DNA from 2 places in the uncultured Pseudoxanthomonas sp. genome. Region 1 is predicted to be linked to the other one. Evidence: predicted binding sites of a transcription regulator. Region 1 holds the regulator's gene; the other holds the start of a gene.

Region 1 (3,355 bases):
GCACTTCTCCGACCTGGATGAAGTCGTGCGCCGCTTCAGCACCGTGCAGCCGCAAGGCGTGGTGCTGACCAAGCTGGACGAGACCGGCCGCCTGGGCAGCGCGCTCAGCGTGGTCGTCGACCACCAGCTGCCGATGACCTGGGTGACCGACGGCCAGCGCGTCCCCGACGATCTCCACCGCGCCAACAGCGCCCACCTCGTGCTGCGGCTTGACCAGCTGCGCCGCGAAGCCGACGAACCCTGCTCGACCGAGGCCACCCATGTCGCCTGACCACCCGCTGCAGACCAATCCCCGCAGCACCCCGCCGTTGCCCGGCGCCTTCCATCCCGTGCGCGTCGTCGCCATCACCGGCGGCAAGGGCGGCGTGGGCAAGACCAACGTGTCGGTCAACCTGGCCGTGTCGCTCGCCGAAATGGGCAAGCGCACGCTGCTGATGGACGCCGACCTGGGCCTGGCCAACGTGGACGTGCTGCTCGGCCTGTCGCCGAAGTTCACCCTCGCCGATCTCGTCGCCGGCCGTTGCGGCCTGGAGGACGTGCTGCTGGAAGGGCCCGAAGGCGTGCTGGTGGTGCCCGCCTCGTCCGGTTTCCGCCACATGGCCGAACTGACGCCGGCCGAACACGTCGGCCTGGTCAACGTGTTCTCCGAACTGCAGCGCGCCCTCGACTTCATGGTGGTGGACACCGCCGCCGGCATCACCGACAGCGTGCTGACCTTCTGCCAGGCCGCGCAGGACACCGTGGTGGTGGTCTGCGACGAGCCGGCCTCGATCACCGACGCCTACGCGCTGATCAAGGTGCTGGCGCGCGAACGCGGCCTGGACCGCGTGCACGTCATCGCCAACATGGTCCGCGACCCCAATGAAGGCCGGAAGCTGTACGAGAAGCTGGCCCGCGTGTGCGAGCGCTTCCTCGGCGACGTCGCCCTGCACTACCTGGGCGCCGTGCCTCAGGACGACTGGCTGCGCCGTGCGGTGCAGCGCCAGCAGGCCGTCGTGAAGGCATACCCGGGCAGCCCCTCGGCGCGTGCCATCGCCGAGATCGCACGCACGACGGCGCGCTGGCAGCCGCCGGTCGGCGCCCGCGGCAACGTGGAGTTCTTCGTCGAACGCCTGATCCAGCGCGGGGTGGCCGCATGAACACCGCCGCCGCCCAGTACCGCGCCGTGCAGCGCGGCAACGCCAACGACTTCGTCACCCAGCACGCCGACCTGGTCCGCCGCATCGCGCACCACCTTGCGGCGCGACTGCCGGCCAGCGTGGAGATCGACGACCTGGTGCAGGCCGGCATGATCGGCCTGCTGGAAGCCTCGCGCAGCTACGACGCCGAACAGGGCGCGTCCTTCGAAACCTATGCCTCGATCCGCATCCGCGGTTCGATGATCGACGAGATCCGTCGCGGCGACTGGGTCCCGCGCTCGGTGCACCGTCGTGCCCGCCAGGCCGCGGCGACCGTGCGCGAGATCGAGCAGCGCACCGGCCGCGCCGCCATCGCCACGGAAGTCGCGTCCGCGATGGAGATGCCGTTGCCGGAGTACCTGCGCCTGATGGAAGACGCTGCGCGCGGCCAGGTTCTCAGCCTGGAATCGCACATCGACGACCACGGCGAACCCAACACCTCCCGCACCGGCGGTCCGTCGCCGCAGCAGAACCTGGAGCGCAGCGAGTTCCGCCAGCAACTGGTCAAGGCGATCGGCCACCTGCCCGAGCGCGAGCAGCTGGTGCTGTCGATGTATTACGAGCAGGAGCTCAACCTGAAGGAAATCGGCGCCGTACTCGGCGTGAGCGAATCCCGCGTCTGCCAGATCCACGGCCAGGCGATGGTGCGCCTGCGCGGCCGCCTGCAGGTGTTCGAGAAGGCGGACGCGGGGCTGGAAGACGACGAGTGACCTTGGCAATCGCGCGACCCCGCAGGAGCGGTGTCGCCTCCGCTAAACCTTTCCCGCCCCCGGCCGATATCCCCACCAGACCCACCGTCCACGCAATACCGGAGCATCCGTGACCAACAAGAACATGCGCATCCTGATCGTGGACGACTTCTCCACCATGCGCCGCATCATCAAGAACCTGCTCAACGACCTCGGCTACACCAATACCGCCGAGGCCGAGGACGGCAACAGCGCGCTGACCGCGCTGGGCCAGGGCAGTTTCGACTTCGTGGTCACCGACTGGAACATGCCCGGCATGACCGGCATCGAGCTGCTGAAAGCCATCCGCGCCGACGATCGCTACAAGACCCTGCCGGTGCTGATGGTGACGGCCGAAGCCAAGCGCGAGCAGATCATCGAAGCGGCGCAGAACGGTGTGAACGGCTACATCATCAAGCCGTTCACCGCGCAGACGCTGGAAGAGAAGCTCGGCAAGATTTTCGAACGTCTCGGAGCGGCCGCCTGATGAGCGCCGTCGCCGATGCCACCAGCGCCCGCGCGGCACTCGTGGAGAAACTGCAGACCGCACTCGACGCCCTCGAACAGGGCGACGAAGCCGGCTGGCGGCGCGAACTGGATGCCATCGCCGCCTGGCGCACGCAGCCCATGATGCAGGGCCTGGGCCGGCTTGCCCGCGAACTGGCGCAGACGCTGGGCGAACTGCCGCCGACCGACGCCGGCGATCTCGACGATGCCTGCGCGCGGCTGGACCACGTGGTCGAAATGACCGAACAGGCCAGCCACAAGACCCTGGACCTGGCCGAGCAGTGCCGGGGCTACGCCACCCAGCTGAAGACCACCCCGCTGTCCGCCGAGCAGGCCGCGCTGGTGGACAGCATCGGCAAGGGGCTGTCGGAGATGGCGCTGGCACAGAGCTACCAGGACCTGACGGGCCAGATCATCCGCCGGGTGGCAGGCATCGTGCGCCGCGTGCACGAAGGTTTCGGCGCCCTCGGCCTTCCGCCGCCGGAAAAAAACCGCGACAAGCCTTCAGAACTCGCCGGTCCGGCCGTTGCTGGTCTGGACCGCAATGCATTTTCGCAGGACGACGCCGACGACCTGCTGTCCGGCCTGGGGTTGTAGCCCCGGGGGACGCGCACTGCGGAACCGGAGACCTGCCATGCCCGTCGCGTCCGTCCCCCGCTACCGCCATCCCGTCGTCCTCGTGCTCGTGGGCCTGCTGCTGGTCTGCGACGTGCTGGTCGGTCGCATGCTCCGCCGGCGCCACGCGCATGCGATGCGCCTGCTCGACTCCTCCCGCTGATCGCCCGACCCGGTAACCGTCCCGCCCATGTCCGCCGTCACCCCCGAAATCGCCGCCGACTTCCTGATCGAAGCGCAGGAAATCCTCGACCGGCTCGGCGAACAGCTGGTCACGCTGGAGCAGGATCCCTCGGACAGCGAACAGCTCAACGCGGTCTTCCGCGG
Region 2 (3,355 bases), on a different contig from region 1:
CGCCCCCGCTGGGTGCGTGGCTGACCTATCGGTACACGGGCGTGACATCGACCGGGTTGCCGCGCTTCGCCCGCTTCCTTCGACTGCGGGACGACATGCCGCCGGCGGATCCGACGCGCTGACGAAGCGACGCGATCCGACGCCCATTCCCGCGGGTTATGCTGCGACCGTTACCCTTCGATCACGACCGTCATGCGCCTTTTCCCCACCGCCTGTATGGGCTTGCTGCTGATCCTGATGACCGCCTGTACCACCACGTCCCCGATGAATCCGACGGGCGAGTTCGTCTCGCGCGAGGTCGCGCTTGCGGGCAAGACCTACCGCTACCAGGTCTTCGTGCCGGCCGCGCGCTTCCGCAAGGCCAAGCCGCCGGTGGTGCTGTTCCTCAATGGCTCGGGCGAGCGCGGCAGCGATGGCGTGAAGCAGACCATGGCGGGATTGGGACCGTACGTGCGGCAGCATGCCGATACCTTCCCGGCGCTGGTGGTGTTCCCGCAGGCACCCGACGACACCGAGTGGACCCAATCCGCCGGCCCCATCGCATTCGCGACCCTCGATGCCGCCATGCGGGAATTCAACGGGGACCCCGACCGCGTCTCCCTGACCGGCATGTCGATGGGCGGCTACGGCACGTGGGAACTGGCGCTGCAGCAGCCGACGCGTTTCGCCGCGCTGGTGCCCGTGTGCGGCGGCATCACCGTCGACTGGGGACGTGACCGTTCCAGCATGAACGTCCACAGCGTGGCGGGCGAGGCGGATCCCTTCGCCGCCGCCGCGCAGCGCCTGAAGGACGTGCCCGTGTGGATTTTCCATGGCGGCAAGGACGACGTCGTACCGCCGTCGCAATCGCGCCGCATGGAGGCGGCACTGGACAAGGCCGGCGCGCGCGATGCGCGATACACCGAGTTCCCCGATGCCAACCACAACAGCTGGGACGCGACGTACGCCCATGCCCCTTTGTGGGACTGGCTGTTCGCCCAGCGGCGCGGGCGCTGAGCCGTGGCCGAACTCGTTCCCGACTACTTCAGTGCCGGCTGGCGCGAACGTTCCCTGGCCTGCCCCTGCGACTGGGCGGGCGACAGTCGCGCCATGGCGATGGAGTTGCACGACGCCGTCACCGACTATGCCTGCCCGCAGTGCGGCAACCTGCTGCTGATCGTCTCGCACCCCAGTCTCGAGCAGGTCCGCGCCGCCGCCGCGGAGGGCAATGAAGAAGCCAGGACCCACCTCGGCATCATCGAAGAAGCCCACGCCCGGCTGTCCCCGGCCAGCAACTGACACCCGCGCCGGCGTCACGCTTTCGGCCGCCTCCCGTCCGACACGTCCTGCCTGCCCTCAACCTGCGCCCGCCGCGGCCGATAACCCGGCATCCCCTGGTGGTCATCGGGCATCTGCCCCTGGCCGTGCGAGCGACTTGAATGGCTGACATGGCCGACGAAAATTCGGGTATCGCGGGCGGTTTCCGCCGGCTCTGGTCGCGTCGCCGCGAGGCGGGCGCGCCCGCCTCGCGCGAGTTGGCCACGACGACAACGGCCAGACCGCGGAACGCCATCAGCAGCGCGCAGCTGCAGGCGCTGTTCGCCCACGCGGAAGAACCCGGCGCCCTGCTGTCCGCGTTCGCCGACGGCGTCGCCGGCCTGCCGGGTGAACTGCACGGCATGGGCGAACGGCTGCAATCCGCCCAGGCCGACAAGGACTGGCCGCGTTATGGCCGCGCGCTGCGCCAACTCATCGACAAGTACATCCGTACGATCCAGGACGAGCCGCTCGCCGGCGAGGCCGAACAGCTGCGCGACCTGCTGTACCAGCTACTGGTCGGCGGCGTGGAGCAGCTGCTGCGCGACGACGGCGCCCTCTTGCCGCAGGCGCATGCGCTGGCGGACCGCGTGCGCCAGTGGCAGGCCAACCAGCCGCTGGGCGAACTCGGCGCGGACCTCCGCGACCTCTGCCAGCAGGTGAGCCAGCGGTCGCACGAGGTGGACGACGCGCAGGAGCTGATGCGCAGCCTGTTCGACCTGCTGCTGGAGAACGTCGGCGAGCTGATCGAAGACGGCAGCTGGCTGCAGGACCAGATCGGTGCGGTACGCCAGTTGCTCGCGGGCCCGCTCGACCGAACCGCGCTGGAGCAGACGCGCGCCGGGCTGCGCGAGGTGATCTACAAGCAAGGCCTGCTCAAGCAGGGACTGGCCGAATCGAAGGCGTCGATGAAGGAGATGATGGTCACCTTCGTCGAACGCCTGGACGGCATGGCCAGCAGCACCGGCGAGTACCATGACCGCATCAGCTTCCACGCGCAGGCCGTGCGCGAGAGCCGCAGCATCGCCGAACTGGGCAAGCGGATGGAGGACATCCTGGAGGACACCGCGCAGGTGCAGGCGCAGGCCCTACGCGCGCGCGACAGCCTGATGGAAGCGCGACGCGAAGTGGAAGACGCCGAGCGGCGCGTGATGGACCTCGAGCAGGAACTGCAGTCCGTGTCCGAACTGGTGCGCGTCGACCAGCTCACCGATGCGCTGAACCGGCGCGGCTTCGACGAGCTGTTCAAGCGCGAGTCCGTGCGTGCCCTGCGCAGCGGCCAGACGCTGACGCTGGCGATGCTGGACCTGGACGATTTCCGCCACATCAACGCCGCGCACGGACACCTGGGTGGCGATGCGGCGCTGTGCCATGTCGTGACGCTAGCGCGTGCCACCCTGCGCGCCACGGATGCCGTCGCCCGCTTCGGCGGCGAGGAGTTCGTGCTGCTGCTGCCTGAGACCAGCTTCCTCGAAGCGATGGGAACGCTGGAGCGCCTGCGCGACCGGCTCGCGCACAAGCCGCTGGTGTACGAAGGCCGCGGCATCCTGGCGACCTTCAGCGCGGGCGTCGCGCGCTGGGTGCCGGGGGAATCGCAGGACGATCTGCTGGCACGCGCGGACCGCGCGATGTACCAGGCCAAGCAGGCCGGCAAGAACCGGGTGGTCGCGGCGCCGGAGTGAGTGCGGCGCGCGAAGGCCGGCTGGCAAGCATGGATCGACGCCCTGCGACTCCGCCATCGTCATTACGGCGAACGCAGGGATGACGGCAGCGTCCGGGTTGCACGTGCGGAAATGCGCGGCCGTATCGCGAATCGCAACGGCAGACCGCTGGAACTCAACCCAGCAGCGTCTCCAGCACCGCCATGCGGATGGCGACGCCGTTGCTCACCTGCCGCAGGACCAGCGACTGCGGCCCATCGGCGACCTCGTCGGTGATCTCGACGCCACGGTTGATCGGGCCGGGATGCAGCACCACCGCATCCCTGGCGGCCAGCGCCAGCCGCGTCGCGGTCAGGCCGTAATCGCGGTGGTAGTCCTCCAGCGACGACACCAGCCCC

What was found. The regulator FliA, encoded in region 1, starts transcription of late flagellar genes. The targets are predictions, from matches to a motif close to TAAAGTTTNNCNNNCNNNGGCCGATAA.
Region 2: the regulator FliA is predicted to act here: its motif matches at 1,336-1,362, upstream of Q0907_RS14455 (GGDEF domain-containing protein).

Annotation. Positions count from the first base shown of each region.
Region 1 covers NZ_CANMLQ010000002.1:639,387-642,741, reverse strand. Annotated here, with positions in the region: gene flhF (flagellar biosynthesis protein FlhF) at 1-271, shown strand, start outside; partial or broken gene Q0907_RS09130 (MinD/ParA family protein) at 327-1,139, shown strand; gene Q0907_RS09125 (RNA polymerase sigma factor FliA) at 1,136-1,888, shown strand; gene Q0907_RS09120 (chemotaxis response regulator CheY) at 2,013-2,393, shown strand; gene Q0907_RS09115 (protein phosphatase CheZ) at 2,393-3,010, shown strand; gene Q0907_RS09110 (hypothetical protein) at 3,048-3,191, shown strand; gene Q0907_RS09105 (chemotaxis protein CheA) at 3,219-3,355, shown strand, end outside.
Region 2 covers NZ_CANMLQ010000006.1:52,282-55,636, reverse strand. Annotated here, with positions in the region: gene Q0907_RS14470 (DNA ligase) at 1-122, shown strand, start outside; gene Q0907_RS14465 (prolyl oligopeptidase family serine peptidase) at 193-996, shown strand; gene Q0907_RS14460 (hypothetical protein) at 1,000-1,278, shown strand; gene Q0907_RS14455 (GGDEF domain-containing protein) at 1,428-2,978, shown strand; gene Q0907_RS14450 (aspartate carbamoyltransferase catalytic subunit) at 3,133-3,355, opposite strand, start outside.